DNA from 3 places in the Rhodococcus pseudokoreensis genome. Region 1 is predicted to be linked to each of the others. Evidence: riboswitches for the same ligand, from Rfam matches in the RefSeq annotation. Region 1 holds a riboswitch; each other region holds the start of a gene.
The links. A riboswitch is a leader RNA that binds a small molecule or an ion and turns the genes downstream of it on or off. The one in region 1 is predicted to bind S-adenosylmethionine.

Region 1 (10,258 bases):
CGGTGCCCTTGATGATCTGAGCCTCGGGAATGACGAACGCCTTCCCGAACCGGGTGTTGAACCGCTGGGCGAGATCGCGGGCCAGTTCGAGGTGCTGGCGCTGGTCCTCGCCGACGGGGACCCGCTGCGGGCGGTACAGCAGGATGTCGGCGGCCATCAGCACCGGATACGTGAACAGCCCGACGCTGGCGTTCTCGCTGCCCTGCTTCGACGACTTGTCCTTGAACTGCGTCATGCGGCTTGCCTCACCGAAACCGGTGATGCAGTTGAGAACCCATGCCAGCTGCGCGTGCTCGGGGACCTGGCTCTGGACGAACAGCGTGGCGCGGTCGGGGTCGATTCCCAGCGCCAGCAACTGTGCCGCCGCGATCTTCGTGCGGCGGCGCAGTTCCTTCGGGTCCTGCGCCACCGTGATCGCGTGCAGGTCCGGGATGAAGTAGAACGCGTCGAAGTCGTCCTGCAGAGGCACCCATTGCTGCAGAGCACCCAGGAAGTTGCCGAGGTGGAACGAGTCGGCGGTGGGCTGGATGCCGGAGAGCACCCGCGGTTTCGCGGTGGGTTTCTGAGCTGCAGGGGTCGACATGAGTATTGATCTTTTCACGTGTGCCGTGACGACACGAATCAGATACCGCCCGTCACCGGTACTGGACGGTGACCGGCGCGTGATCGGACCACCGCTGGTCGTAGGTTTCGGCGCGCTCGACGACGGCCTGCTTGGCGCGCTCCGCCAGTTCGCGGGTGGCGATCTGGTAGTCGATGCGCCAGCCGGAGTCGTTGTCGAACGCCTTCCCGCGGTACGACCACCACGAGTACGGTCCGGCGACGTCCGGTTCGAGCAGGCGCACGACGTCGGACCAGTGCGCGTCCTCCGCGAAGAGCGCGGACATCCACTCCCGCTCGTGGGGCAGGAACCCGGAGTTCTTCTTGTTCGTCTTCCAGTTCTTCAGGTCGAGTTCGGTGTGGGCGATGTTCCAGTCGCCGCAGACCACCACGTGCCGACCGGCCGCGACGGCGGCCTCGGCCGTAGCCGTGAGGTACCGCGCGAAGGAGTCCATGAACCGCTCCTTCTCCTCCTGCCGGGGTGTCTGGGCCTCCCCCGAGGGCAGGTACAGGCTCGCCACCGTGAGGTCGTCGAAGTCCGCCTCGATGTAGCGGCCCGCGGCAGCGAACTCCTCGTCGCCGTGGCCGACACGGACGGCGTCGGCCGGTTTCCGGGACAGGATCGCGACGCCGTTTCGCCCCTTCGAGGACGGTTCCGCGGACGCCAGGTTCCATCCGCCCTCCAGGGCGGGCGCGAGAGTCTCGGCGAGCTGATCGTCGGACGCCCGCGTCTCCTGCAGGCAGACGACGTCGGCCTCCGTGCGCTCCATCCACTCGGTGAGTCCCTTGCGTGCGGCCGCGCGGACTCCGTTGACATTGACGGTGGTGATGATGTGTGGCACGGCAAGCACCGTAGCGGACGCGTACGACAGCGCGGCTACCGAGACGAACGGGCGCTGCGGCGTTCCATCGCGACGGCCACGGTGAGGACCACGAGGCCCGCGACGGCGAGCAGCGCACCGACCGCGGCGGGCGCCGTGTAGCCGTAACCGGCGGCGATGACGACGCCACCGATCCACGCCCCGAACGCGTTCGCGATGTTGAGGGCCGCGTGGTTGAGCGACGCGGCGAGGGTCTGGGCGTCGGCGGCGACGTCCATCAGCCGGGTCTGCAGTCCGGGAACCATCGACGCGCCGGCAGCACCGACGAAGAACACCAGCAGCAGCGCCGTGTACGGGTTGTGCGAGGCGATCACGAAGATGCCGAGCACCACCCCGAGCGCCGTCATCGCGGCGAACAGACCGGGAATCAGCGCCCGGTCGGCGAGCGTGCCGCCGATCAGATTGCCCGCGACCATGCCCAGCCCGTAGATCATCAGCGCCAGCGGCACCAGCGACCGCGACAACCCGGCCACATCGGTGAGGGTCGTGCTGATGTAGGTGTAGACGGCGAACATGCCACCGAATCCGACCATGCCGATGATGAGCGTCATCCACACCTGCGCGCGGCGCAGAGCACCGAGTTCTGTGAGCGGGTTCGTCATCCGCATGGCGGCGAGCGCGGGCACCCAGGACCAGATCGCGCCCAGCGTCACGACACCGATCAGCGCGACGAGGGCGAAGGCGCTGCGCCAGCCGAGCGCTTGTCCCAGCCACGAGGCGGCGGGCACACCGATGACGTTGGCCACCGACAGGCCCATCATGACGAGCGCGACCGCCCGGGCGCGCTGTCCGCGCTCGGCGAGGTGCGCCGCCACCAGGGCGGCGACGCCGAAGTACGCGCCGTGCGGGAGACCGGCGACGAACCGCGCGGCCATCAGCACCCCGTAGTTCGGTGCGAACACGGTGGCGGCGTTGCCGATCGTGAACGCCGCCATCAGCGCGATCAGCAGCGTCTTGCGGGGCACCCGCGCGGTGAGCGCGGCGATGAGCGGCGCGCCCACGACCACACCCAGGGCGTACGCCGAGATGACGTGCCCGGCCGTCGGCTCGGTGATCCCGAGGCTCGACGCCATTTCGGGAAGCAGTCCCATCGCCACGAACTCGGTGGTGCCGATCCCGAAGCCGCCGAGTGCGAGCGCGATCATGGCGAGCTTGCGGACGGACGGATGTTGAGCGATGACACCGAGGTGCTCGGGGCGGACGGGGGTGGAAGTGCTCACAGCAGGACTTTCGACTAGGCAGAAATACGACTACGCGGCGCACGGCGCCTCGTTGCGCAACGACCCACACCGGAATTCTCTTCCCCGGATTCCGCTTTTCGCGCCGCGAGCGGCCGTGAGATGACTCACCCGGCCCCGGAGACGCGAAACGGGACGCCCTCGCGAGGACGTCCCGTTTCGTACTGCTGTGGCTCGAGTGCCTACTGCTCGGCGATGGCCTTCTGGAGGTTGATGTCCAGCGCGCCGAGGAATTCCTCGGTGGTCAGGTAGCCCTGGTCGCCGCCGACCAGCATCGCGAGGTCCTTGGTCATCTGGCCACCCTCGACGGTCTTGATGACCACGTCTTCGAGCTTCTGAGCGAAGCCGATGACGTCGGGGGTGTTGTCCAGCTTGCCGCGGTGCTCGAGTCCACGGGTCCACGCGAAGATCGACGCGATGGGGTTGGTGGACGTCGGCTTGCCCTGCTGGTGCTGACGGAAGTGACGCGTCACGGTGCCGTGTGCGGCCTCGGCCTCGCACGTCTTTCCGTCCGGGGTCAGCAGCACGGAGGTCATGAGGCCGAGCGATCCGAAGCCCTGCGCGACGGTGTCGGACTGGACGTCGCCGTCGTAGTTCTTGCAGGCCCAGACGTAGCCGCCCTCCCACTTGAGCGCCGACGCGACCATGTCGTCGATGAGGCGGTGCTCGTAGGTGAGTCCGGCCGCGTCGAACTCCGGCTTGAACTCGGTCTCGTAGACATGCTGGAAGATGTCCTTGAACGCGCCGTCGTACGCCTTGAGGATGGTGTTCTTGGTCGACAGGTACACCGGGTAGTTCTGCTGCAGGCCGTAGTTGAGCGAGGCGCGCGCGAAGTCCTCGATGGACTTGGTGAAGTTGTACTGACCCTGGACGACGCCGCCGCCTTCGGGGAAGTTCACCAGTTCGTGCTCGATCGGCTCGCTGCCGTCCTCGGGCGTGTAGGTGATCATCACCTTGCCGGGGCCGGGGACCTTGAAGTCGGTGGCGCGGTACTGGTCGCCGAAGGCGTGACGGCCGATGATGATCGGCTTCGTCCAGCCCGGAACCAGTCGCGGAACGTTGGAGATGATGATCGGCGCGCGGAAGATCGTGCCACCGAGGATGTTGCGGATGGTGCCGTTGGGCGACCGCCACATCTTCTTGAGGCCGAACTCCTCGACGCGTGCCTCGTCCGGGGTGATCGTCGCGCACTTGACACCGACGCCGTGCTTCTTGATGGCGTTGGCCGCGTCGACGGTGACCTGGTCGTCGGTCTCGTCCCGGTACTCGATACCGAGGTCGTAGTACTCCAGGTTCACATCCAGGTAGGGATGGATCAGCTTGTCTTTGATGAACTGCCAGATGATGCGTGTCATCTCGTCGCCGTCGAGTTCGACGACGGTGCCCTCAACCTTGATTTTGGACATGGGTGCTTCGCGTCCTCCTAGGAAGATTCCCTGGTTACACGGTTGCGGGCGCACTTCGTGAGTGGGTCCGCGAACGGTTCGCTTATCAAACGTAGACGTCGATGCGGCCGCCGGGGAGACCGCACTTAAACAAGACAAGCGTACTGCTATAGCCGGGGCGCGCAAGATGTGGGTGCGAAATCCCACCCCCTACCGGCGGGTAACTTTTCCCTGCCGGCAGGGCCTGATCGGTGCCGTTTCCGGTCGTTCCACCCCAGCCGCTAAGATTCGACAGAGGTCATGAGTGCCAGCAACGAGCCCCGGCTAGCTGGCCGGCAACCCTCCGCCGCGGTGGGGTGCCCCGGGTGATGACCTGGTTCCCTGATTCATACAACAGTCGGGTGACAAGCGCGGGTCCGACATCGGAGGTTCATGATGCGTTGTTGTTGTCGTAGATAGAGCCCAGACAAGCCCTGCGCGCGAACGAACCAGATTGTCGTCCGCGCCTCGTCAGACCACTGGAGTAGACAGCACATGACCGAGAACTGGTCGTTCGAGACCAAGCAGATCCACGCCGGGCAGACGTCCGACGCGACCACCAAGGCGCGGGCGCTGCCGATCTACCAGACCACCTCGTACACGTTCGACAGCACCGACCATGCTGCCGCGCTGTTCGGTCTGGCCGAACCGGGCAACATCTACACCCGCATCATGAACCCCACCCAGGACGCGGTCGAGCAGCGCATCGCCGCCCTCGAAGGCGGCGTCGCCGCCCTGCTGCTGTCGTCCGGACAGGCCGCCGAGACGTTCGCGATCCTGAACCTCGCCGAGGCGGGCGATCACATCGTCTCCAGCCCGCGCCTCTACGGCGGCACGTACAACCTCTTCCACTACACGCTGCCCAAGCTCGGCATCGAGGTCTCGTTCGTCGAAGACCCCGACGACCTCGAGCAGTGGAAGAACGCGGTCCGGGACAACACGAGGGCGTTCTACGGCGAGACCATCTCCAATCCCCGCAACGACGTGCTCGACCTGCCCGGCATCTCCGGCGTCGCGCACGAGCACGGGATCCCGCTGATCGTCGACAACACCGTGGCCACCCCGTACCTGATCCGCCCGCTCGAGCACGGCGCGGACATCGTGGTGCACTCGGCCACCAAGTACCTCGGCGGTCACGGCACGGCCATCGCCGGCGTCATCGTCGACGGCGGCACGTTCGACTGGACCCAGGGCAGGCACAGCAGCTTCACCACCCCGGACCCGAGCTACCACGGCGTCGTCTACTCCGAACTCGGGCCGCCCGCGTACGCCCTCAAGGCGCGCGTGCAGTTGCTGCGCGACCTCGGTTCCGCGATCTCCCCGTTCAACGCGTTCCTCATCGCGCAGGGCCTCGAGACGCTGAGCCTGCGGATGGAGCGGCACGTGTCCAACGCGACCGCCGTCGCCCAGTACCTGGAGGCGCGGCCGGAGATCGTGTCCGTCGGATACGCCGGGCTCCCGTCGTCGCCGTGGTACGACCGCGCGAAGCAGATCGCGCCGAGGGGCGCGGGCGCCATCGTGACGTTCGAACTCGCCGGCGGCATCGACGCGGGCAAGAAGTTCGTCAACGCGCTCACCCTGCACAGCCACGTCGCGAACATCGGCGACGTCCGCTCGCTGGTGATCCACCCGGCATCCACCACACACTCCCAGCTGACCCCGGAGGAGCAGGCGGCCAGCGGCGTCACCCCCGGACTGGTCCGCCTGGCAGTCGGCATCGAAGGGATCGACGACATCATCGCCGATATCGAAACCGGAATTACGGCGGCGGCATCTTGACCGTGAGCGCAGTGCAGAACCTCCCCGTGGCCGACGGACGTCTCGGCACCGTCGACATCGGATCGCTCGAGCTCGAGAACGGTGCGGTGATCCCGTCCGTGACCCTCGCCGTGCAGCGGTGGGGCGAGCTGTCCCCGAACCGCGACAACGTGGTGCTCGTCGAGCACGCCCTGACCGGCGACTCCCACGTCACCGGCCCCGTCACCGACGAGCACCCCTCCCCCGGCTGGTGGAGCGGAATGGTCGGTCCGGGTGCGCCGATCGACACCGACGAGTGGTGTGTCGTCGCGACCAACGTCCTCGGGGGGTGCCGCGGCACCACCGGTCCCGGTTCGATCGCCGAGGACGGGCGCCCGTGGGGCAGCCGCTTCCCGGAGATCACCATCCGCGACCAGGTCGCGGCCGAGAAGAAGTTCACCGACCTCCTGGGGATCGACAAGCTGGCGTCCGTGGTCGGTGGTTCGATGGGCGGCATGCGCGCGCTCGAGTGGGCCGTCACGTACCCGGAGCAGGTGGCGTCGGCGCTCGTCCTCGCGGTCGGCGCCCGCGCCACGGCGGACCAGATCGGCACGCAGACCACCCAGATCGAGGCCATCACCAGCGACCCCGACTGGCTCGGCGGCGACTATCACGGCACCGGCCGGATCCCCCGGACCGGCCTGCGCATAGCCCGCAGGATCGCGCACCTCACGTACCGCACCGAGAGCGAACTCGACTCCCGGTTCGCGAACTCGCCGCAGGACGGCGAGGACCCGTGGCGCGGCGGGCGGTACTCCGTCGAGAGCTACCTCCAGCACCAGGCCGACAAGCTGGTCGGCAGGTTCGACCCGGGCACGTACGTGCTGCTGTCCGAGGCCATGAACCGGCACGACGTGGGCCGCGGCCGCGGTGGCATCGCGGCGGCGCTCGGGACGATCACCGCACCCGTCATCGTCGGCGGCGTCGACTCCGACCGCCTGTACCCGATCCGCCTGCAGGAGGATCTGGCCGAGGACATCCCCACCTGCGACGGCCTGCGGGTGCTCAACTCGCGGGACGGGCACGACGGGTTCCTCACCGAGGCTGCCGCCGTCGCCAAACTGCTGTCCGAAACGATGCAACTGGCCCGCGCCGGACGCTGATCCCGCGCCTTGTGACGCCCGCTCGGACCGTCAGTCGGTTCCGAGCGGGTCGATCGACACGGCCAGCCACACGATCGCGCCGCCGACCGCCACGAGTGCGCCCACGTCGAAGGCCCTGCTGCGCACCGCGAGCAGTCCGACGCGCTCCGACGGCATCGTCAACCGGAACACCGCCGCCAGCAGAGTGGCGACACCGAACACGAACGCTCCTCGCCGCCACCGGTCCGCGAGCACGAACACCACGGCCACGACGATGACGACGAGGACTGCCAGCATGGGCAGGTTCTTCTTCGCGAACTGCCCCCAGTCGGCCATCTCAGCCGAGAGACGCTGCGACACGCTCAGCCCGCTCCACGACGTTGGTCAGCAGGAACGCGCGGGTCAGCGGTCCGACCCCACCGGGGTTCGGGGACAGGAAACCGGCGACCTCGGCGACGTCCGCCGCCACGTCGCCGCGCAGTCCGTCCTCGGTGCGGCTCACACCCACGTCGAGTACCGCGGCACCGGGCTTGACCATGTCGGCCGTCACCAGCCCGGGAACACCTGCCGCCGCGATGACGATGTCGGCGCGCCGGACCTCCGCACCGAGGTCCCGCGTCCGGGTGTGGCAGAGGGTGACGGTGGCGTTCTCGCTGCGCCGGGTGAACAGCAGACCGATCGGGCGGCCCACGGTTACACCGCGACCGACCACGACGACGTGCGCGCCCTCGATCGGGACCTCGTAGCGGCGCAGCAGGTGCAGGATGCCGCGCGGCGTGCACGGCAGCGGCGCTTCCTTGCCGAGCACCAGGCGGCCGAGGTTGACCGGGTGCAGGCCGTCGGCGTCCTTGTCGGGGTCGATGCGCTCGAGGGCGGCATTCTCGTCGAGTTGCTTCGGCAGCGGGAGCTGCACGATGTATCCGGTGCAGTCCGGGTTGGCGTTGAGCTCGTCGATGGTGGCGTCGAGCTTCTCCTGCGTGATGTCGCCGGGCAGGTCGCGGCGGATCGAGGTGATCCCGACCTTCGCGCAGTCGTTGTGCTTGCCGCGCACGTAGGCGGCCGACCCCGGGTCGTCCCCCACCAGGACGGTGCCGAGACCGGGCGTGATGCCCTTGTCCTTCAGGGCGCTCACCCGCACCTTCAGGTCTTCGAAAATCTCGTCGCGGGTCGCCTTGCCATCGAGGATCGTTGCAGTCACGTGCCCCATTCTCTCAGGTTCGGATAACCCGCGTCAGGTCGGTTCCACCACGAGCCCGTTGGCCGTCGCGTACGCGATGGCCTGGGTGAGTTCGATCTGCGCCTTGTCCAGTGAGGCCGCCGTCCACAGGTTCGCGTCGACCTGCGCCCCACGCAGGTCCGCGCCGTCGAATTTTGCGCCCCCGGTGCGGGCTCCGGACAGGTCCGCCGAACGGAGCACGGCCCGGCGGAGGTCCGTGCGGACGAGGTTGGCTTCCCGGAACCGGCAGTCCGTGAAATCGAGTCCGCGCAGGTCTGCACCGCCCAGCGACACGAGCGTGAAGTCGCACTCGTCGAAGACCATCGGGCGCAGCCGGCAGTTGTCGAACTCCGACCCGAGGAAGCTGCAGTTGCGGAACTCGCTGTGCCACAACGTGGTTCTGGTGAACGAGCACGAGCGGAACGCCGTCCCCACGTGGTGCGACTCGGCGAGGTCGGCGCCCGTGAAATCGCAGTCGGTGAAGATCACCGACTCGGTGCGGAGTTCACTCAGGTCGGCGTCACGGAAGTTGCATTTCGTGTAGTGCCGCCGCTGCCAGTTCTGCGCGGGGAGGCGTGCGTCGCCGTAGTCCTCACCCACCACCTCTTCGACCGGATCCATGCGTCCATCATGCCGCCCCCGGTGTGGCCCTAAGCTGTGCGGGTGTTCCGAGTGATGTTCCACGAGTAGCTCCACAGCATCCACCCAATATGGATATATGCAGGTAGAGCCACAAATGAATCGACCCCGGTAGGTGCTACCAACACCGACCAGGGTCTAGGACACAACGGAGACACCCGTCATGAACCGTAAGCAGGATTCTATCCCCGTCCAGCGTCAAGCGGACGCCTACACGATCAACCAAGCCGCCGATCTCCTCGGTGCGGACACCAGCGAAGTCATCGACGCTGCCGGTCTCACCCTCGGCGAACTGGAGCTTGGAGCCGTCGAGATCGGTCTCTCAGTGACCGACTACCGGAACGTCCCGGTACTCCGCCAGCGTGACCTCGAAGTCATCGCGTCCCGGCTGGACGCTCAGCCCTACCTCTGACACCACCCGAGCCCTGTTAGGCCCTCCACGGGCCTCTCAGGGCCAAACGTCGTTATCCGTGCGAGTCCGACGCTAACCAACCGCATCCGTGATCCATCCCTAGTCCTGGTGAGCGGCACCAGGCACCTGTTCCCCAGGGTCGACACTGTCGAGCAGGTCCAGCACAACCGGCTGTCATCCAAGACAGTCGGCTAGAAGTGTTGGCCGAGAAGGTCTATCGGGGTATGGCGACCGGGCAAACGTTGGGGAAGGGGGACTAGCACAGGCACCGTTAGGTGTCCGTTCGGTCGGCATTGCCATCCCGTAGGGATGCCCTTCGAGACTCACGGAGTCACCGTTGCATCGAACTTGAACGCCTCCACAGCCGCCTTGTAGCTCTCCGTTACTTCCTTGAGGAGGTCCAGGTCCGGAGCCTGGTTGGCATAGACGTCAACGAGCAGTCGTCGCGTGGCTCCCAACGCCTTGCTCGATTGTTCGAGCTGCAAGAGTTCCAGCTTCAAAATTCGGATTTCGCAGGTGTCGAGCGCAATCTTCAGCTTGTCACGAGTTTCGCGATGCGACCCCCGCGGCTCTGCCATGCGTTCCAATATCAAGTCGATCGCAGCACTATTTGCTGCAGCAAGCGCGGCCTGTGAGTCGGACAAAGCGTTTAAGCGGTCCTCACGTTGTTGCTTCTGGTCGGCCGCAAATACCTGCATTCTCAACAAGTCAAGCTGGCTCTTAATCGACTTTTCATGCTGGATCGCCTGGGCTTTCTGGGCGTCCTTGTGCAACTCCTCCTGCTTGTCCAGCTGTGCGGTGAGGTTCCGACGGGTCATGTACTGGATAAACAAGACGCCCGCAAAGGCCACAAGCGCAGCGACAACCGTCATTCCCGCAGCAATAAGGGTCGCCACCGGCTGCGTCAGCCACCCGGTCGCCGGAGCAACCGGCAACCGCTCCAGGATTTCAGGGGGCAGGTTGAGCTGG
Region 2 (10,258 bases), 5.4 Mb from region 1:
ATGGTGGAGTCTTCTGCCGGTTCGACGTCCGGCAGCGGCCCGTCCGGGTCGTACCCGGAAAGGTCACGCCCCCAAACCTGTTCGAGGAACGCGATCGCGGTCTGCGGTCCGACCTGCTGGTGCCGGATGTGGTCGGCGCGTTCGGCCGCGTCCGCCGCCGAGTCGCCCAGCACGAACGTCGCGGCGGGCAGCACCTTGAGGTCGTCGTGGCCGCGCCCGTACTTCGCGAGCCTGCCCTTGACGTCCGAGTAGAACTTCCGGCCGTCCTCGAGCGATCCGTGGATCGTGAAGATCGCGTCCGCCTGCGCGGCGCCGAATTCGCGGCCCTCGTCGGAATCGCCGGCCTGCAGCAGCACCGGGTGCCCCTGCGCGCTCCGGGGAACGGTGAAGCGCCCCCGGATGTCGAACTGTGCACCGGAGTGCGTGACCTCGCGGATCGACTGGTCCGGGGCGAACACTCCCCGGGCGCGGTCGATCTGCAGTGCGTCCTGATCCCAGCTGTCCCAGAACTTTCGGGCGCCCTGGATCACTTCGCCGGCGCGGACGTAGCGGTCGGCCTTGTCGAGATATCCTCCGCGCCGGAAGTTCTCCCCCGTGAACGCGTCCGACGACGTCACCATGTTCCAGGCGGCCCGGCCGCCGGACAGATGGTCGAGTGAGGCGAATTGCCGTGCCAGTTCGTACGGTTCGTTGAACGTGGTATTGATCGTCCCGGCCAGGCCCAGGTGGGTGGTCGCGCCGGCGAGTGCGCCGAGCACCGTCAACGTGTCGGGGCGGCCCACCACGTCGAGGTCGTGGATCCGGCCCCGGTGCTCGCGCAGGCGCAGGCCCTCCGCGAGGAAGAAGAAGTCGAACAGGCCGCGTTCGGCCGTCTCCGCGAGGTGCACGAACGACGCGAAGTCGACCTGACTCCTCGATTCGGGGTCGCTCCACATGGTGGTGTTGTTGACGCCGGGGAAGTGTGCGGCGAGGTGAATCTGCTTGCGCTGGTTGCTCATGATGTCAGTCCTGTCCGGCGAATCGATTGGCGGGACGGGTGAAGCCGAGTCGTTCCCGGAGCAGTCCGCCGCCCGGGGCCGGGTCGCCCGAGCCCAGCAGGGGCAGGACGTCCCCGGTGATCGCGTCCAGCCCCGACGGCAGCGCCAGCGGCCGGAGCGTGACGCCGTCGACGTCCCCGGTGGCCGCCACATCCGTGATCAGCCGAGCCAGCCCCGGCGCGTCGCCGCGGTAGAGAACCGACGCCGGCTCGTACCGGGCGCCGGACCAGTTCTCGAGTTGCGCGAGATCACGCTCGGCGGCGTCGGCGGTCTCGGCGATCACCACCTCGAGGTCGAGCAGGATCCGCAGCGACGCGGGGTCACGACCTGCCTCGGTCGCAGCACGCCGCACCCGGGCCGCGACGTCGCGCGCCGCGTCCACGGTGGGCGCGGCGATGCGGATCACGTCGGCGCGGGCGGCGGCGACCCGGGTGGAGTACTCGTCCCGCGCAGCGATCACGATCAGCGACTGTCCCTGCGGCGACCGCGGCGTGATCGACGGACCCTTCACGGAGAAGTGGTCTCCCTCGAAATCGATGTAGTGCAGCTTGTCCCGGTCGATGAAACGGCCGGTGGCCACGTCGCGGATCTCGGCGTCGTCCTCCCAGCTGTCCCACAACAGGCCGACGACCTCGATCGCGTCGGCCGCCTCCGCCCACAGGCTCTCGGCGCCCTGTGCATCCTTGCGCCCGAACAGATCCGCCTGGACCTGACCGGAGGACACGTCCACCTGCCACCCGGCGCGGCCGCCCGACGCGTGGTCGAGGCTGGCGATGGCCTTGGACACGTGGAACGGTTCGGTGTGCGTGACGGTCACCGTGGGGACGAGGCCGATGCGCTCGGTGGACGCGACGGCACGGGCGGTGATCGCCACGGCGTCCAGTTGCCCACGCTGATCGGCATGTCCGGTGGTGGCGATCGCGAAGGAATCGCCGACGAACGCGAGGTCCACGCCGGCCGAGTCGGCCTGTCCGATCAGTCCGGTCCAGTAGGCGGCGGTGAAAAGGTCCTCGGCGCGCGAGTCCTGGCGACGCCAGGACTGCGGATGAATCCCGGTGCCGTACAGATCGACGGCGACGAGGGGACGGTGTGGCTCAGGCATGAATCGATTCCTCCAGCTGTGCAGAACGGGGGCGCCCGACGGACCGTCCCGGGATGGCGTCGAGCAGCTGCCGGGTGTAGCCGTGGCGCGGGTTGTCGAATATGTCGGCCGCGGTGCCCGATTCGACGATGCGGCCGGACCGCATCACCGCGACCGTGTCGCTGATCTGCCGGACCACGGCGAGGTCGTGCGAGATGAAGAGGTAACTCAGCCCGAGGTCCTGTTGCAGGTTCTCGAGCAGTCCGAGGATCTGCGCCTGCACCGAGACGTCCAGCGCCGACACCGGTTCGTCCAGGACCACGAGTTCGGGGCGCAGAGCGAGCGCGCGGGCGATGGCGACCCGCTGTCGTTGCCCGCCGGACAGCTCGGCCGGCCGGCGTTCGAGGTAGGTGCGCGGCAACGCGACCTGTTCGAGCAGTTCGGCCACCCGCGTGGCCCGCTCCGCCCTGCTTCCGACCCCGAACGCACCGAGCGGTTCCGCGACGATGTCGGCGATCGCCAGTTTGGGATCGAGGGAGGCGTACGGGTTCTGGTACACGATCTGCACCCGTCGGCGCAGGGCCCGCAGCGCGCCGCCGCGCAGGGCGGTGATGTCCCGGCCGTCGAACTCGACGCGGCCCGCGGTGGGCGACTCCAACCGGATCGCGATCCGGGCCACCGTGGACTTGCCCGACCCGGACTCCCCCACCAGCGACAGGGTGCGCCCGCGGGGAACCTCGAACGACACGTCCCGGACGGCGTCGATGGACGTGCGCCGGTCGATCCGGAACGTCCTGGACACCCCGGACACGCGCAGCAGGACGTCGGGGCCGGCTCCGTTCGCCTCCTCGCCGCGGGTGCGTTCCTGTCCCACCGACAGGCTCGGCGCCGCGGCCAGGAGGGTGCGGGTGTATTCGTGCTGTGGGTTCTCGAGGATCTGACGGGTGGGGCCGGCTTCCACCACCTCGCCCTGGCTCATCACCACGATCCGGTCGGCCCGGTCGGCCGCGACACCCAGATCGTGCGTGATCAGCAGGACCGCGGTGCCGGATTCGGCGATCCGCGCGTCGAGATGATCGAGGATCCGGCGCTGCACGGTGACGTCGAGGGCGCTGGTCGGTTCGTCGGCGATCACGAGTTCGGGGCTGCACGCCAGCGCGATCCCGATCAGGACGCGTTGCCGTTGCCCGCCGGACAGGTCCTGCGGGTACTGCCGCGCCCGCACCTCGGGTTCGTCGATCCCGGCCTCCGCGAGAATGCGTGCCGCCTCGATGCCCGCGGTCCGCCGGTCGGCGAGACCGTGGATCCGGAGCACCTCCGCCACCTGGGCGCCGACCCGCAGGACGGGGTTGAGCGACGTCGTCGGGTCCTGCGGAACGAGGCCGATCCGGGCGCCGCGGACCCGTTCGAGTTCGCGTTCCGACTTGGTGTCGAGACGCTCACCGTCGAACGTGACGGTGCCGGCGACGGCCCGCCCTGATCCGCTGAGCAGTCCGAGGATGGCGTGCGCCGTGGTGGATTTTCCGGAGCCGGACTCGCCGACCACGGCCACCACTTCCCCGCGCGAGACCGTGAGGTCGACGCCCTTCACGGCCACGACGGGTTCGCTCGCGCTCCCGTACGCCACCCGCAGTCCGGAGACCTGCAGAAGCGGAGTGTCGTTGGCGCTCATCGCACTTCCCTCTGTTCCAGTGCATGCCCGAGCCGGTGCGCCGACAGCACGACGGCCACGATCACCAGGCCGGGCAGGGTTGTCATCCACCACGCGGTGGCGAGGTAGTTCCGTCCCTCGGAGATCAACGAACCCCATTCCGGGGTGGGCGGCACAGCGCCGAATCCGAGGAAGCTCAGCGAAGACACCGCGAGGACCGCCATGCCGAACTCGACCGCAGCCAGGGCGACGACGGGCGCGTAGGAGTTCCGCAGCACGTGGCGGCGCAGCACCGTGTGCCAGCGGACACCCGAGGCGAACGCGGCTTCGACGTACAGCGACCTCCGCACCCGCAGCACCTCCGACCGCATCACGCGGGCGAAGTTCGCGATCAGCGACACGCCCACCGCGATCGCGATGTTGACCGTGCCGAATCCCAGTGCGGTCACCAGTGCCAGCGAGAGCAGCAGCGCGGGGATCGACAGGAGGACGTCGACGATCCGCATCAGGACGGCGTCCAGTGTGCCGCCGAGAGCGCCCGACAGCAGTCCGATCAGCGAGCCGGCCACCAGGGCGATGCCCACCGCCAGCAGCGTTGCGGTCAGCGACAATCCGGCTCCGTGCACCACCCGGGTGTAGACGTCGCGGCCGATGTTGTCGGTGCCGAACCAGTGCGCGGCACTCGGCGCCTGCAGTTTCTGCGCGGGCACCCCGACCAGCGGGTCACCGCTGGCGAACACCGACGGCGCCACCGCGAATCCGACCGCTCCGAGGAGCACCGCCGCCGAGGCGACGAGCACGAGGTTGCGACGCCACCACGCCACCACGCGGCGTCCGCGACCGTGCGGACGGGGCACGACTGTCGGAGGCGTTTCGACCGGCGGAGGGCCGAAACCCTCGGCCTCCTCGATCAGTTCTCTGGTGAGGATGTCAGACATGAACCTTCTCCTCCTCCTGCTCGACGGTGTCGCTTTGCTCGGAACTCCGCCTGCCCTCGACGATCCGGGGGTCGATCAGCGGGTAGAGCAGATCGACGGCGAGATTGACGAGGACGTAGACGAGGGAGCTCAGCACCACGATGCCCTGGACCACCGGAATGTCCTGGGCCATCACGGAAGTCTGGGTGAGCCGCCCCACCCCGGCGCGGGAGAACACCGTCTCGACGACGACCGATCCGGCGAGCAGATTGCCCACGAGCACACCGGCGATGGTGAACGCGGGAATACTCGACAGGCGCAGCGCGTGCCGGGTCTGGATCTGCCAGCGGGACGCCCCCTTCGCCCGCGCGGCCTCGATGAACGGCTGCCGCCACGTGGTCTGCAGACTCGCCGCGAGCACCTGGGCGATCACGGCCCCGGTCGGGAGCGCGAGTGTGACCGCGGGCAGCACCAGCGTCGCGACCCCCTGGTCGCCGAACGCCGGGAACGCCTTCAGCCGGAACGAGAACAGCTGCAGCAGAATCAGGCCCACCCAGAACGTCGGCACCGCGACACCGAGCGGGGGCAGGGAGAACAGCAGGTTCCGCACCCAGTGGACCCGCGTGTAGGTGGCGAGGAACGCGACCCCCGCCCCGAACACGACGGCGAGAATCAGCGCCGTGGACGCCAGCGCGAGTGTGCTGGGCACCGCGTTGCCGATGGCCTCGGTGACCGACTGCCCGGTGGCGATCGAGTACCCGAAGTCACCGCGGACGGCGTGGCTCAGGGAGTTCCAATACTGCACCCACACCGGCTGGTCGAGCCCGTACCGCGCCTGCAGTTCCGCGACGGCGGCCGCGTCGACCGTCGTTCCGGTGGACGCCGAGTCGACGGCGATGCTCACCGGGTCGGACGGCAGGAGGAACAGCACGGCGAACGACACGGTGAACGTCGCCCACAGGACGGCGATCGCCTGCAGCACGCGGAGTCCGAGGTAGCGAATCATGCGTCAGCGTCCGCTGATCCAGGTGTCGAAGAACTGGAGCCGGGCCGAGGCCTCGAACTTCAGGTCCTGCACGTTCGGGCCCGCACCGATCGCCTGCGACAACTCCACCGTGGGGATCCACAGGCCGTTGTCGAGCACCTGCTGCTGGGCGTCGGCGACGAGTGCGCTCCGCGCGGCGGGATCGGTGGTGGCGAGCTGCTTCGCCAGCACGTCGTCGAGCGCGGGAATCGGGCCGCGGCTGTTCAGGTTGCGGCCTTCGAGTCCGAACTGGGTGCGCAGGATGTCGCCGTCGGCGCGGGTGCTGTTGTAGTAGGTGGCGTCGAAATCCTTGGAATTCTGGCGGGCGGTGGCTTCCGGGGTCGACACGAGGTCCAGTTGCAGGTCCACTCCCACCGCTCTGAGCTGCTGCTGCACCAGTTCCAGGATGGCCTGGTTGCCGGCGAACACGGAGCTGAACAGCACGGGGAAGGCGAGCTTCTGACCACCCTTCTCGCGGATGCCGTCGGCGCCGGGCACCCAGCCCGCCTGATCCAGGATCGACTTTGCCTTCTCGGGGTCATACGTGACGTCCGGCAGTGCCACGTAGCCCGGGGTGCGGCTGGCCAGGGTGCTGGTGGCCGGCTTGAAGTTGGGGCCGAGCACGGTGTCGACCAATTCCTGCCGGTTGATCGCCGGGACCAGCGCGCTGCGCACGGCGGGGTCGACGAGCGGTCCGCGGGTCACGTTGGGCTGGAAGCCGAACGGGGTTCCGGGATTCGACGTGGTGAGCACCTGCCCGCCCGCACCTTCGATCTGCGGGGCGTCCTGCGGCAGCGCGTCGCTGATCGCGTCCAGCTGTCCCGAAGACAGGCTGCCGGTGCGGACACCGGATTCGGGGACGACGGTGAACTCGATGGTGTCGAGGTAGGCCTCGCCCTCGTGGCCGAACACGTCGGAGCCCCAGTTGTATCCGGCGCGCTTGGCGAGGGTGACCGACCTGTCCTGCTGGTAGTCGGCGTACGTGAACGGCCCGGTACCCGAGATGTTGCCGGTGCACCGCTCTTCGGCGGACTTCGCGACGGACGCGTCGGACAGGATGCCGAGCTGCGGGGTGGACGACGCCTGGAGGAACTGCGCGTTGGGTGCGGCGAAGTCGACCTGTGCGGTCTGCGGGTCGATCACGGTGGTGCCGGTGTACCCGGTGAGGTAGCTGGCGCCCAGTGCGGCCTTGGCCCCAGTCAGGGTGTTCACGATCGCGTCGAGGTTCTTCTTCACCGACTCCGCAGTGAAAGGTGTTCCGTCACTGAACGTCACCCCCTCCTTCAGGTGGAACGTGAAGGAGGACGCGTCGGCGTCGGTGTCCCAGCTCTCGGCCAGCCACGGCTTCAGTTCGCCCGTCTCCGGGTCCTGGTCGGTGAGCGAGTCCACCACCTGACGGGCCACGTAGATCGTCTGGTTGGTGCCCGACTGCGCGGGGTCGGCGCACGTGGGTGCCTGGGACAGGCCGTAGAGGAGGGTGCCACCGGGCTGCGGCGGGCCCGCGTCCGCGGAGGAACTGCTGGAACCGCCGCCGCACGCGGTGAGCGCCGTGGCCAGCACGGCGGCGGCGCCGATACCTGCGGCGATGCGGCCGCGGTGGGACGAGGACAAAGGCACTGATGGCACCGAGAACTCCGTGATCTCGAAGACGTGCCGTGCGCGCTGCCCGTCGAGTGGGCGGCGCTCACGCGCACAGAAAGGTGAGGGACACCGGATCCGACGCGGATGCGGTGTGTAGAGCAGGAACCCCGGGCAGGTGCCGGGGTGTCAGGTCAGCTGTGACAGATCGAGGTGGACAGCCGGCAGAGATCGACGTGCAAACGCCCCCAGGCGCTCACGAAGCCTTCGGTCAACATCGTTCCTCCATCGATCCCGGCGGTAGCACCCGCACCCGCAGGGCGGGGGGTTGCTGCGACGTCAACGAGCCAGGTCTCTCGGTCGCTCTGGATGGTCGTTACCGAGTGTAAGAGATCGCCGGTCGCCGCGCCACACGGCCCCCCGCTACCCGACTGCCTGCCGGGGCAGGAGTTCCCGTCGCGACAGCGGCGGGCGGAGACCGAGATGCTCACGCAGGGTGGAGCCTTCGTATTCCGTTCGGTACGAGCCGCGCTCCTGCAGTTCGGGCACGAGCAGGTCGACGATCTCGTCGAGTCCGGTGGGCACCAGATACGGTGAGACGTTGAATCCGTCGGTGGCACCGCTGCGAACCCACCGGGTGAGTTCGTCGGCGACCTGCCCGGGGGTGCCCGCGAATCCAGACCGCTGGGTCGTCGCGATCGCGACCTGCCGCAGCGACAGGTTCTGCGCCTCCGCCAGGGCGCGCCACTCGCGGGCGATGGCGAGCGGATCCTTTCCGTCGCGCGCGGCCCCGCGGGTGCCGGAGATCGGCGCGGGCACCGGATCGAATTCGGGCAGTGGACCGTCCGGGTCGCGATCGGACAGATCACGACCCCATACCTGCCCGACCAGCGACAGCGCCGTCTGGCCCGTGTATTGGCCTTCGAGGACCCAGCGGACCTTGTCCTCCACCTCGGACGCGTTCTCCGCGAGCACGATCTGGGTACCCGGGAGAATCTTGACGTCGTCCTCGGGGCGTCCTGCGCGGCGCAGCCTGGCTCTGATGTCCTCGGCGAAGGCGAAAGCCTCGTCGAAATGGGTTCCGTGCCGGGAGAAGATCACGTCGGCGTGCGCGGCCGCGAAGTCCCGGCCTGCCGGTGAGTCGCCGGCCTGGAAGATGACGGGATGGCCCTGGGCGCTGCGCGGCAGGGTGGGGGTGATCGTGACGTCGAACTGCGACGTGCGCCGCGACACGTCCTGCACACTGCCCGCGGTCGCCCAGGACGGCGCCTCGGTGCTGGTCGCGACGGCGTCGTCGGCCCACCCGTCCCAGATCGCCCGGGCCGTGTCGAGGAACTGCCCGGCCCGCTCGTACCTGTCGGCGTGATCGAGGAAGCCGCCGCGCCGGAAGTTCTCGCCGGTCCACGCGTTGTCCGTGGTGACGGCGTTCCAGCCGGCGCGGCCGCCGGACAGCAGGTCCAGCCCGGACAGCCGCCGGACGAGGTCGGCCGGTTCGTTGTAGGTGGTGTTCTGGGTGGCCACCAGCCCGATGTTCCGGGTGATACCTGCCAGCGCCGCGAGTTGGGTGATCGCGTCCGGCCTGCCCACGATGTCGAGATCGAGGATCTTGCCTTCCTGTTCGCGCAGGCGCAGGCCCTCACCCAGGAAGAAGGCGTCGAACAGGCCCCGCTCGGCGGTGTGTGCCACCCGCCGGAACGTTTCGAAGTCGATCTGCGATCCGCTGGTCGGATCGGACCAGATCGTCGTGTGGTTGACGCCGTGGAAGAAGACACCGAAATGCACCTGGGCACCGGGTCGGGCGTACGAGTTGTCGGTCATGATCTCCACAACCTTTCAGCGAGAGGATTCTTCGAGGCGCTCGGCCCGGAATCGGTTGACGGGACGGTCGAGGCCGAGCGTGCTGCGCAGGGTCGAACCGGGGACGGGGCGGTGGGCGACACCGGCGCGCAGGAGTGCCGGGATCACGTACCGCGCCAGCACCGGAAGGTCCTCGTCGACGACGGCGGGATGCAGGCGCACACCGTCGACGTGCGAATCCAGTGCGCGCAGCAGATCCACCAGTCCGGTGGCCTCGCCCGCGAACGAGAGCCGCCCGCTCGAGGGGGCGGGAGTGGCTGCGCCGAGCGCCACGTCGAGTTCGGCGAACACCAACGTCGCCCCGGAGTCCTTCGCCCGTGCGGCCTCGTCGGCTATGTCACCGGCTGTCGCCCCGGACACCAGCACCACGTCGACCTCGGACGGATCGGTCTGCCCGTCGAATCCGAACACCACCAGTTGCCCCTGCGGCGGTCGCGGGACGATCGCCGGACCCTTCACCGAGTAGGCATCACCCTGGAAGTCGATGTAGTGCAGCCGGTCGCGGTCGACGAAACGGCCGGTGGCATAGTCGCGGATCACCGCGTCGTCCTCCCAGGAATCCCACAGGTCCCGGACCACGGCGATCGCGTCCCGCTCCTCCCGCGCGACGTCGGCGGGTGCGGTGACCTCGGTCCGGCCCAGTGCCCCCGCGACCCGCTGGTCGGTGTCGCGTGCTGCGATCCAGCCGCCGCGGCCCCGCGACGCGTAGTCGAGCGTCGCGAGCTGGGACGACGTGTGAAACGGCTCGGCGTAGGTCGTGCCGACCACCGGTACGAGGCCGATCGTGCTGGTGGTCGCGGCCACGAACGCGGCGCGGTTCACGGCGTCGATCCGGCCGGCGGGGCCCCCGTCGGCGCCGGGTGGCAGCAGCGAATCGTCGAAGGACGCGAAGGTGAAACCGGCGTTCTCCGCCGCCGCGACCCGGTCCGCCACCGTTCGGCCGGTCAGCAACCGGTCGGGTGTGTGCGCGGCGCGCCGCCACGCCTCGGGATGCGTTCCCTCGCCGTCGAGTTCGATGCCCAGATGCAGGCTCATGCCTGTCGCTCCTCTGTGTCGGCCGCGAGGGGGCGGCTCGGAATGGTCTCGCGCAGCGCGGGCGCCACCTCGGCCTGG
Region 3 (10,258 bases), 5.4 Mb from region 1:
TGACCCGGGCCGCGGACGGCGCTGCCGGACCCGGTGAGGTGGGTCGCGCACTGTCCGCCCCGGCCCCACCACCGGATGGTTCCCCGCTCGCCAACCGCGAGTACTGGGACGCCCTGCCCGCAGCCCAGCGGCGGGAGGTGATCGAGCGGCATCCCGACTGGGTGTGCAATCGCGACGGCATTCCGTCCGCGGTGCGGCACGAGGCGAACGTGAGCCGATTCGCCGACGAGCGGTCGCGGTGGGAGCTGGAACGGGACCGTCTCCGGGAGAGGCTGGACCACAACGTGTTCGGCGGCGTCTTCACCGACGACGATGCGCGGCTGTGGTACGCCGAGCAGAAGCTGCGCGACCTCGACGACCTCGAGTCGCTCGTCCGCGACCATCCGGACGGCAGGCTGATGCTGCTGGACCTGCGGTCGGGTGAACGGACGATGGCCGCGTTCGCGCTCGGCGACCCGGACACCGCCGATCACATCTCCGTCACCACCCCGGGTATCGACACCACTGTCGGCTCCCTCGCCGGAATGACCGACGAGGCGTCGGCGCTGAAGGCGGAAATCGAACGGCAGCTGGACCTTTCCGGCCGAACCGACGAGACGGTGTCGACGATCGCGTGGCTCGGGTATCAGCCGCCGACCACCACCGGTCCGGGCAATTACGACGTCCCGTTCCTCGACCAGAACGTCGGGCGCGGATGGCTCCTCGACGCGTGGCAGTCCGACCGCGCGACCGCGGGAGCCCCGAAGCTTGCCTCGTTCTACGAGGGCCTCGACGTCGCCTCGCAGACGCCGGATCCGCACATCACCGCCCTCGGGCATTCGTATGGTTCGTACACCCAGGGCCTGGCCCTGCAGGACGCGGGACCGCGGCAGCCTGTGGACGACGCCGTGTTCTACGGTTCGCCCGGCTTCGATGCGAACGACGAATCGGACCTCGGACTGGCACCCGGCCACGGATTCGTGATGCGCGCGCACGACGACCCGATCACCCTGGCGGACGGGTTCGGCCGGCTCGGACCGGATCCGGTGCAGACCGACCTCGAGCAACTGTCGGTGCGTGAGGCGACGACCCCCGACGGCGTCCGGCGGGAAGATGCCAACGGGCACAGCGAGTATCCACGGCCGAGCAGCAACGGTGAACTACGGGCGTCCGGCTACAACATGGCCGTGATCGCGGCGGGTCTGCCGGAGCTGGCGCTCCGGTGACGATCCGGTGGGTGACGAGAACGTTCGCCGTGATCGGCGCGGCGATCCTGACGAGCGGATGTGGTGGCGTGACGGACAACCCGTACAACTTCGGCGACGAGGAGATCGCGGCGGCGGCCGAGAGCCTGACCGGCAGGCCGACGCTCGCCGTCACCGAGAGACAGGTCACCGATGCGTTGGTGCGGATCAGCGAAGCCGTCGGCGCGATCGCTCCGGACGTCCGGTGGCGTTGGCATCGTGAACGCAGCCAGGGCGGCGGATGCCCCGGACCGTATGCGTACACGGAAGGGCAGTCCGTCACCACGCGAGTGCTACTGTCCGACAATCCGATCCGCGACGCCGACTGGCCGGCAGTGCTGGCGGCGGCCCGCGCGGTCGCCACCGACGCCGGGATGGATCGCCTCGACGTCCACGTCGACGAGCCCGGACGTCACGATGTGACGTTCGCCGGCGAAGACGGAAACCGGATCACGTTCGGGACGTACAAGGCAGCCGCTCTCAGGGGCATCACCGGCTGTCGCCACCCGTGAGTACTTGTTAACGTCCGGCGGTTAATAAGTACTCACGGGTGCCGGAGGCATCGACGATCCACAGCTCATCGGTTCCCTCCCGCCATTGCAGGGTGTCGTCCGCACCGACCGTGGTCCGTGCGACCTCGGCGCCGGAAGAATCCGTCACGACCGCCATTGGTCCCGCCGCGGTCTGCACCACCTGCGCCGAATACGTCCCCGAAAACACCGCCGGCGTCACCGCCTCTTCCGCCGGTTCCGGTTCCGGCTCCGGGGCAGGGGTCGTGGTCGTGGTTGTCGGTTCGGGAGCCGACTCGGTGGTGGTGACGTCGGTGGTAGTGACGTCCGTTGTCGTGACCGCCGCGGTGGTGGTCGTCACCGGTGCCGAGGCGCTGGTCACCGTCGTCGTCGGCGCCACGCTGCTCGTCGTCGGCGCCACGCTGCTCGTCGTCGATGCCACGCTGCTCGTCGGTGCCGCACTGCTAGTCGGCGCCGCCGCCCGTGCGGCGACCTGCTGGATCGGTGCACCGCAGCTGACGCCGCTCAGTCCGCTGAGGATGCCGACGGTGAGTCCGTACGACACATAGTTCGTGGACACGGCCGAGCCGTTCACCGTGTAGATCTGGGCGACGAGGTTGGCGCCGCCCAGCTGGCTGAGGTCGAGCAGTCCGTACGACACGGTTGCGGTTCCGCCGGTGACGTTCTGCCTGTTGGTCACCGCCATGGTGCCGGCGTCCCGGACGATGACGCGGTAGGTGTAGGGCGCGACCGCCGTCCAGCTCAGTTTGGCCGAGTTCGCGATGATGTTGAGGATGCCCTGCGTCTCGCAGCTCAACCCCGACGGCGCCGGCAGCGACGGATCGGGATAGGTGTCCTGTGTTCCGTTGCAGGCGAGGGCTTTCGTAGATGCGGCCTGGTTGAGGGTGAAGCCTCGCCACGTGGAGGACACGGCGCCGCTGGACGGCAGCAGTGTGTGCACCCCGGCGACGTACTGCATCGCCGAGGTGAACGTGGCGAGGGCGGACCCGTCCACGGTGACCGACACCGTGTCCCCGGCGCTGGGGGAGGCGGGAACGACGGTCCACGAGGATCGCTCCACTCCGCTGCCGTCGCGCAGGATCACCTTGTACTGGTACGGCGCGCCCAGATGCTTCCACGCGAGGGTGGCGCGTGCCGGTGCCGGGGTCGGGACGTTGGTGCAGGTGACGTACGAGCTTCCGCTGACCACCTGGTTGATGCGGGGCACGAACTCCGCCCGCGAGGTGAACGGGCCGCTCGTCGCCGTGGCGGAGTCGGTGTAGGTGGCGCCGGTCCCGGGAACCAGGAGGAGCCCGAGGACCGTGAAGAGAGCCAGCCCGGTGATCCACGAGGTGGTGGATCGCCGGAGGACGGGGCGCCGCGCGTGCTGGACGGCGTGTTTCGGCGCCTCGCCAGCTCCGGTCCGCGGACCGCAGGTGCCACCGCCGGGCCGGATCGCGGTGACGACGAGAACGCCCGCGAGGAGGACGCCGAGCAGCACCGCGGCCGGCGTGGACAGCCACGCCGCGACGTAGCCGAGCCCGTCGACGTGTGCGAACACCCGTTCCGCCGACGTGACGGAATACGGCGCCGCGTCGGGTTGCTCGTTGGCGTCGCCCTGCATCCGCAGGACCGCGGTGTCGCCCACGACCGAGTCGATGCCGACGACACGGTGCGTGATTCGACTGCCCTGCCCGTCGGGCACGCTGATCACGTCGCCGACTCCGATAGCGGTGGCGGGCACCGAATCGGCGAGGGCGAGGGCGCCGGAACCGATGGTCGGCTCCATCGAGCCGGAACGGAAGATCAGCGGCGTTACGCCGAAGAACAGCGAGGCCGCGGTCGCCAAAATGCAGACGAGTCCGGCGACGGCACCGACTGTCAACGCGCACTCCCGGATCAGATGTCCGGGCGTGCGCCGGGGGGTGGTCATGGTCGGCTCACCCCGCCGTCGCGGAGAACGTGAAGGTGGCGGAACCGACGCTCTGGCTCTGCACCGCAACGGGCGCGGTGGGCGCGAGCGCGGCGACGAAGCACAGGTTCTGGGCGCCGTTGAGCCCAGCGACCGTCTGCGGTGCGGTGATCACGGGGGCGGGGCCGCCGGCCGCCAGCGCCGACTGTCCGAGGAGTGCACCACCCGAACAAGTTCCGGTCCGCATGCCGTTGCCGGTGGCGTTGCCTGCCGATCCGCCGTTGTAGACGGACACCGTCAGCTGGGACGCCAGCGCCGGGCTGCCCGCCGGGGTGGTGGCCGACATCGTGTACTTCAACGCGGCGGTTCCCACGTTGTTGACGACGAGCGGCTGAGCGACGCTCTCCCCGGGCAGCATGTTCGCGAGAGCGAGGGTACCGAACGTGTAGGAGTCGACGGCGTTGGCCCGGATGTCGATCGTCCCGGTGGTGAACGTGCCCGACGTCGCGGTCGCGTCGTCGCTCCACACCGCCAGGGTGCCCACAGCGCCGAGCCCCAGCAGGATGCCGAGCGAGAGAACCGCCCGCACGCGGACGCTGACGGACGGGAGACTATGCGTCATCGCGGACTTTCTCCCGGCGACCGTCGCGGACCCCGCTGAGGAACATGTAGGCGGCGTAGCCGAACAACCCGGTCACCACGGCGCCCAGGATCCAGGTGCGCTGCTGACCGGTGAGCCAGCTGTTGACGTGCCCGAGGTAGGGGACGGAGTACCACACCCGTCCTCGGATCTGTTCGCCCCGAACGGGTTTCTCGTCCGGCGTGCGGTTGGCGTCGCCCTGCGTGAGGAAGGTGCGCTCGCCGATCGTGTTCTGCTCGACCGCGACGATGCGGTGCGTGACGACGGCGGGCCGTCCGGACTCGATCTGGTAGGTGATCGCCGTTCCGACCCCGAGTGTGCCGGGGTCGGCAGGTGTGACGACCAGCAGTGTCCCCGGCGGATACGTGGGGGTCATGGAGCCGGTCAGCACCGTGAATCGCTGAGCGCCCGCGACCATCGGGATCAGGATCGTCACGACGAGGATCGCGCACATCGTGAGCAGGAGAACCCAGCTCGCGATGGTGCGCACCCACCAGAGGGGTCCGGTGTGGTCGGTGCCGGGAGGAGTGGTCGTGGTGTCCATCAGGAGTTCGCCGTGAAGTGGAAGGTGACGGTGGAGGATTGGGCGACGTCGAATCCGTCGGCGAGGCTGCCGACCGTCGCTCTAAGGCACCACGTCGACTTCGCTCCCGGTGCGAGTGCGGGCGCCCATCCGGTGGTAGGCGCTGCGGCGCCGTTCATGGCGCCGTCGTAGATCAGGGCCCCGCCGGTGGGCGCCCCCGTCGACGGACAGGACGCAGGGTTCAACCACACGGCAAGTCGCAACGGGACGTTCGTGGTCGTCGTGGTCTGAGACACGGAATCCAATCGGTAGTTCATGTCCACCGAGCCCGCATTGGCGACGGTGAGGGGTTGCTGCACCGCCGCGTTCTGCGTGAGATTCGTTCCGCCGAACGCGCTCAGCTTGTAAGCCGCGGACTGGGAACTCGCGTCACCGACGGCAAGCGCGAGGGTGCCGGATCGGATGGTGGCGTTGCTGATCGGTGTGCTGTCGTGCCACACGGCGCCGGTCTGCTGTGCGGAGACGAGAATCAGCACCCCGACCGACGCCGTGGCGAGTGCCCACCAGCGAAGACGTGTCATCGACGGTGACGGTTCTACCGCGTGTTCTGCTGCAGGACGAGTTTCATCGCCGACAGGTTGACGGCGGAATTCTGCGCTTCGCCGCCGTTGCCGACGCCGTCGCCGGTCGCGTTCTGGAAGTGCAGACGGACCTTCACCTGGATGGCGGCGTTGTCGTCGGCCGAGGTGATGGTGTTCGCGGCGATCGGGGCGCCCCCGACCGTGGCCGTCACGGTCTTGTCGAGACGGGCTATCAGTGCGGCGTCGCCACTGATGGTCGACGTGTCGGCGGTCAGGGTGGCCTGCAGGTTGTCGCCCGACGCGGTGATGGTGGAATCGCAGGTGTATTCGAGGGTGTCGCCGGGGACCAGCAGGAACTGGGTGATGTCGGCGATCGGTCCACCGGTGGTGGCGTCGGGGCTGACATCCGACCATCCGGCGCCGCCCGCCGCGCAGTCGTCCAGCGCGAGGGTGCCCGACTGGATCTCGGCGTTGCCGCCGATGTCCGTCTCGTCGTGCCAGTACGCGAGGCTGCCTGCCCCGCCGAGAAGGAGGAGTGCGCCTGCGCCTGCGGCGAGCGCAGCTTTGGTCTGCTTGTTCATGGCGTGTCATTTCTGGGGGCGGGGAAAGGAGGTGGCACATCTCGATGCCGTACCAACTATCCCGGCCGGTCGGTTTCTTGTTACCTCCTCGAATGTATTGTTGCCATCTCGCGATCTTCGGAACGCCGAAGAATTATTCGGCGGCCCGAAGGCTGCAGGCACCCGAGGTCTCGGTAACTGGATCAATCCAATTGTGCATGTGTACCAGGGAATTGAACCGTCAGCTGTGTGCGCGGTCGAACGGATCCGACGTGCGGCCGACCAGGTCGGCGACCGATTTGAGCACCGCAGTGGGGCGGTAGGGGAACAGTTCCACCGAATCCCGCGTCGAGATTCCGGTGAGGACGAGGATGGTCTGCAGCCCGGCCTCGAGTCCGCAGACGATGTCGGTGTCCATGCGGTCACCGATCATCAGCGTGTTCGCGGAATGTGCGCCGATGGCTCGCAGGGCCGAGCGCATCATCAGCGCGTTCGGCTTGCCCACGTAGTACGGGTCGCGGCCGGTGGCCCTGCTGATCAGTGCCGCAACGGATCCCGTGGCCGGAAGGGAACCCTCGCGCGACGGTCCGGTGGGGTCCGGGTTGGTGGCGATGAAACGAGCGCCTTTCTCCACCAAACGAATTGCGGTGGTGATGGCCTCGAATGAGTAGGTGCGGGTTTCGCCGAGGACCACGTAGTCGGGATCGTTCTCGGTGAGGACGTATCCGATGTCGTGCAGTGCGGTGGTGAGCCCGGATTCGCCGACGACGTAGGCGCTGCCGCCGGGGCGCTGGTTCGCCAGGAACGTCGCGGTGGCCAGGGCGGACGTCCAGATCGATTCCTCGGGAATGTCGAGGCCGGTGCGGAGCAGCCGGGCGCGGAGATCGCGCGGTGTCCTGATGGAATTGTTGGTCAGGACGATGAACGGGGTTCCGGACTCCCGGAGTTCGGCCAGGAACAGGTCGGCGCCGGGGACCAGATGCTCTTCGTGGACGAGAACGCCGTCCATGTCCATGAGATAGGTCCAGCCCGGGTGCTCTACTTCGTTGCTCACCGACTCAGTATGGGGGAGCGGGAGGGTGCATGCGCGACTATGCGAGCAGCCGGAACAGGCCGATGAGACCGACGACGACGATGGTTCCCCGCAGTGCGGTGGGGGACAGGCGGCGGCCGTAGCGGGCGCCGAGGACGCCGCCGATCAGCGAGCCCACCGCGATGAGGCCGGCGGCTGCCCAGCTGATCCGGTCGAAGGCCACGAGGGTGTAGGCGGTCGCGGCGACGACGTTGACGATGAGCGACAGCAGATTCTTCGCGCCGTTCATCCGTTGCAGGCTCTCCGGCAGGATCGCGCCCATCACGCCCATCAGCAGAATGCCCTGCGCAGCGGTGAAGTATCCGCCGTACACGCCGACGGCGAACGTGCCGACGGTCAGCAGGGTGAGCCGCGTCGTGCTCAGGCCGGCCTCGTGGCTGCCGCGCTGCTTCGCCCAGGCCTGGATCCTCGGCTGCAGCACCACCAGGATCAGGGCGAGGATCAGCAGTACCGGGACGACGAGTTCGAACACCGTTTCGGGGAGGTGCAGCAACAGCCACGAGCCGAGAACCGCACCGCACAGAGACGCCGGGATCTGCCACCGCAGCCGCGGTCCCTGCCCGGCCAGCTCCCGCCGGTACCCCCACGTGCCGGACACGCCACCGGCGACCAGGCCGATCGCGTTCGACATCGTGGCGGTCACCGGAGGGAACCCGAAAGCCACCAGGGTGGGGAAGGTGATGAGCGTGCCGCTGCCGACGATGGCGTTGATCGCTCCCGCGCCGACGCCGGCAACCAGGATCGCGATGACTTCGAGTGGTGTCACCGAGGCGACGTTACAAGGGCCTCGGACCGCCCGGCAGCCGGGTCAGGCGACGGTGCCGATACGCGACTGCCCGTCCCATCCAACCGCATCCCCGGCCACTTGTCAGCACTTCTGCGCACGGTGATTCTTGCGTTCGCTCGGCACCATTTCCCCTGTGGTGCAGGGAAATACCCCGTGTTGACGACCTCCGGGAATGCAGCTAGTGTTCGCTTCAACCATCCAGAGCGACCGAGAGACCTGGCTCGTTGACGTCGCAGCAACCCTTCCGAATCATTCGGGTGCGGGTGCTACCGCCAGGATCGATGGAAGGCAGCACATGAACTACCCCGCGCGCCCCGCGTGGCGCAGACGGCACATCGACCTGTGCCGTACCACCTCCTGCCACTGTTGACGAGGTCTCACAGCACGCTCACCGGGTAAAACGCCAGGTGAGCGCCTGATGCGCGCCCGCATCCCGTGGAAGACGCGCCCTCCTCCCCATCCCGTTTCCAGGTGAAAGGCCGCCTCCGTGATGTCTGTTCCCAGTGGTGAGCGAGCGTGAGCGCCCCCGTCCGGGCGCGTTCGGCCGCGCCCCTCGATTCCGAACCCTTCGGCGCCGGTGACCGCGCCGGGGACGCCGCGCTCGAGGTCGCGCGGCGGTGGCACCCGTGGCGGTGGGTGGTCAGCGCCGCCGTGCTGGTGCTGCTCGCCCAGTTCGTCCACGGCCTCGCCACCAACCCGGGGTGGGACTGGGCGACGTTCGCCAAGTACTTCACCGCCGGGTCCGTGCTGCAGGCGCTGTGGATGACGGTGAAGCTGACCCTGTGGGGGACGGTCCTCGGATTCGCGCTCGGTGTGGTGCTGGCGGTCGGCCGCCTGTCGCACAACCCGGTGCTGCAGGTGATCGCCTGGGTGTACATCTGGGCGTTCCGGTCGATCCCGCTGATCGTGCAACTCCTGTTCTGGTTCAACATCACGTACCTGTATCAGACTCTGTCGCTGGGTATTCCGTTCGGACCGGGCTTCTTCACGTTCGAGGTCAACGGCGTCATCAGCGGCTTCACCGCCGCCGTCATCGGTCTGGCGCTGCACCAGGCCGCGTACTCCGCCGAGATCATCCGCTCCGGCATCATCTCGGTGGACCACGGGCAGATCGAGGCGGCGCAGTCACTGGGCATTCCGCGTCGTCGCCAGTTCTTCAAGATCGTTCTGCCCCAGGCGATGCGCGGTATCCTGCCGAACGCCGCAAACGAGGTGATCAGCCTGTTCAAGGGCACGTCGATCGTGTCGACCATGGCGATCGCGGAACTGTTCTACCAGGTTCAGGTGATCTTCGGCCGCAACGGTCGCGTCGTGCCCCTGCTGATGGTCGCGACCATCTGGTACATCATCCTGACCACGCTGTTGTCGATCGGTCAGTACTACGTCGAGCGGCACTACGCGCGCGGATCGGCTCGGGCGCTGCCCCCGACTCCGTGGCAGAAGGTCACCCGGAAATTCGCCGAGATCCGCGACGCCGGCGTCTCCGTACCGAGAGGGGCCACGAAATGACCACCGACATCCAGCAGGCGGAGTTCGCGGTGGAGGTCCGCGGAGTCCACAAGTCCTTCGGCGCACTCGACGTCCTCCAGGGTGTGGACCTGCTGGTCCGCAAGGGTGAGGTGACGGTGATCCTGGGCCCGTCGGGTTCCGGCAAGTCCACGCTGCTGCGCACGCTCAACCACCTGGAGAAGGTCGACCGGGGCACCATCCGGATCGACGGCGACCTCATCGGCTACCGGCGCAAGGGCAACAAGCTCCACGAACTGCGGGAACGCGACATCCTGAGGCAGCGGTCCCGGATCGGATTCGTGTTCCAGAACTTCAACCTGTTCCCCCACCTCACGGTGCTGGAGAACGTGGTCGAGGCACCGGTGTCGGCGCAGGGCCGCGACCGGGCCGAGGTCGAGGCCGAGGCGATCGCACTGCTGGAACGGGTCGGCGTGGGTGACAAGGCCCACGAGTACCCGCGGCAACTGTCCGGCGGCCAGCAGCAGCGGGTCGCGATCGCCCGGGCTCTCGCGTTGCGCCCGGCCGTGATCCTGTTCGACGAGCCCACGTCGGCGCTCGACCCCGAACTGGTCGGTGAGGTCCTCGCCGTCATCAAACAACTGGCACGCGACGGCGCCACCCTCGTCATCGTCACCCACGAGGTGGGTTTCGCGCGGGAGGTCGCCGACACGGCCGTCTTCATGGACGGCGGCGTCGTCGTGGAGCAGGGCCCGCCCGCGCAGGTCATCGACGACCCGCAGCACGACCGCACCAAAGCCTTCCTCTCCCGAGTTCTCTGACCTCCACACTCCGGTGTGGATCCCCGAAAGGCATACATGTCCACCGCACGGTTCCGTAAGAAGATTCTGGCCTCGGCCGTCACCACCGTCGCTCTCCTCGCCGCCGCGTGCGGTGGCGGCGACGTCGAGGACGAGGGGGCGG

Region 2: another riboswitch for S-adenosylmethionine. It lies ahead of JWS13_RS46235 (putative leader peptide); the one in region 1 lies ahead of JWS13_RS09965 (bifunctional o-acetylhomoserine/o-acetylserine sulfhydrylase).
Region 3: another riboswitch for S-adenosylmethionine. It lies ahead of JWS13_RS46555 (putative leader peptide); the one in region 1 lies ahead of JWS13_RS09965 (bifunctional o-acetylhomoserine/o-acetylserine sulfhydrylase).

Annotation. Positions count from the first base shown of each region.
Region 1 covers NZ_CP070619.1:960,822-971,079, forward strand. The annotation lists gene trpS (tryptophan--tRNA ligase) at 1-583, opposite strand, end outside; gene JWS13_RS09950 (exodeoxyribonuclease III) at 636-1,442, opposite strand; gene JWS13_RS09955 (MFS transporter) at 1,478-2,701, opposite strand; gene JWS13_RS09960 (NADP-dependent isocitrate dehydrogenase) at 2,902-4,125, opposite strand; SAM riboswitch class IV at 4,401-4,521, shown strand; gene JWS13_RS09965 (bifunctional o-acetylhomoserine/o-acetylserine sulfhydrylase) at 4,639-5,922, shown strand; gene metX (homoserine O-acetyltransferase MetX) at 5,919-7,043, shown strand; gene JWS13_RS09975 (DUF3017 domain-containing protein) at 7,074-7,358, opposite strand; gene JWS13_RS09980 (bifunctional methylenetetrahydrofolate dehydrogenase/methenyltetrahydrofolate cyclohydrolase) at 7,360-8,220, opposite strand; gene JWS13_RS09985 (pentapeptide repeat-containing protein) at 8,254-8,859, opposite strand; gene JWS13_RS09990 (hypothetical protein) at 9,041-9,289, shown strand; gene JWS13_RS09995 (hypothetical protein) at 9,613-10,258, opposite strand, start outside.
Region 2 covers NZ_CP070619.1:6,366,573-6,376,830, reverse strand. The annotation lists gene JWS13_RS34295 (NtaA/DmoA family FMN-dependent monooxygenase) at 1-998, opposite strand, end outside; gene JWS13_RS34290 (LLM class flavin-dependent oxidoreductase) at 1,003-2,139, opposite strand; gene JWS13_RS34285 (dipeptide ABC transporter ATP-binding protein) at 2,132-3,790, opposite strand; gene JWS13_RS34280 (ABC transporter permease) at 3,787-4,707, opposite strand; gene JWS13_RS34275 (ABC transporter permease) at 4,700-5,692, opposite strand; gene JWS13_RS34270 (ABC transporter substrate-binding protein) at 5,696-7,327, opposite strand; gene JWS13_RS46235 (putative leader peptide) at 7,483-7,566, opposite strand; SAM riboswitch class I at 7,571-7,664, opposite strand; gene JWS13_RS34265 (NtaA/DmoA family FMN-dependent monooxygenase) at 7,712-9,106, opposite strand; gene JWS13_RS34260 (LLM class flavin-dependent oxidoreductase) at 9,122-10,180, opposite strand; gene JWS13_RS34255 (LLM class flavin-dependent oxidoreductase) at 10,177-10,258, opposite strand, start outside.
Region 3 covers NZ_CP070619.1:6,353,924-6,364,181, forward strand. The annotation lists gene JWS13_RS34190 (alpha/beta hydrolase) at 1-1,205, shown strand, start outside; gene JWS13_RS34195 (LppA family lipoprotein) at 1,217-1,735, shown strand; gene JWS13_RS34200 (S24/S26 family peptidase) at 1,743-3,665, opposite strand; gene JWS13_RS34205 (TasA family protein) at 3,673-4,266, opposite strand; gene JWS13_RS34210 (signal peptidase I) at 4,256-4,828, opposite strand; gene JWS13_RS34215 (hypothetical protein) at 4,828-5,388, opposite strand; gene JWS13_RS34220 (alternate-type signal peptide domain-containing protein) at 5,403-5,969, opposite strand; gene JWS13_RS34225 (HAD-IIA family hydrolase) at 6,190-6,963, opposite strand; gene JWS13_RS34230 (sulfite exporter TauE/SafE family protein) at 7,040-7,807, opposite strand; SAM riboswitch class I at 8,020-8,116, shown strand; gene JWS13_RS46555 (putative leader peptide) at 8,124-8,198, shown strand; gene JWS13_RS34235 (amino acid ABC transporter permease) at 8,465-9,337, shown strand; gene JWS13_RS34240 (amino acid ABC transporter ATP-binding protein) at 9,334-10,116, shown strand; gene JWS13_RS34245 (ABC transporter substrate-binding protein) at 10,153-10,258, shown strand, end outside.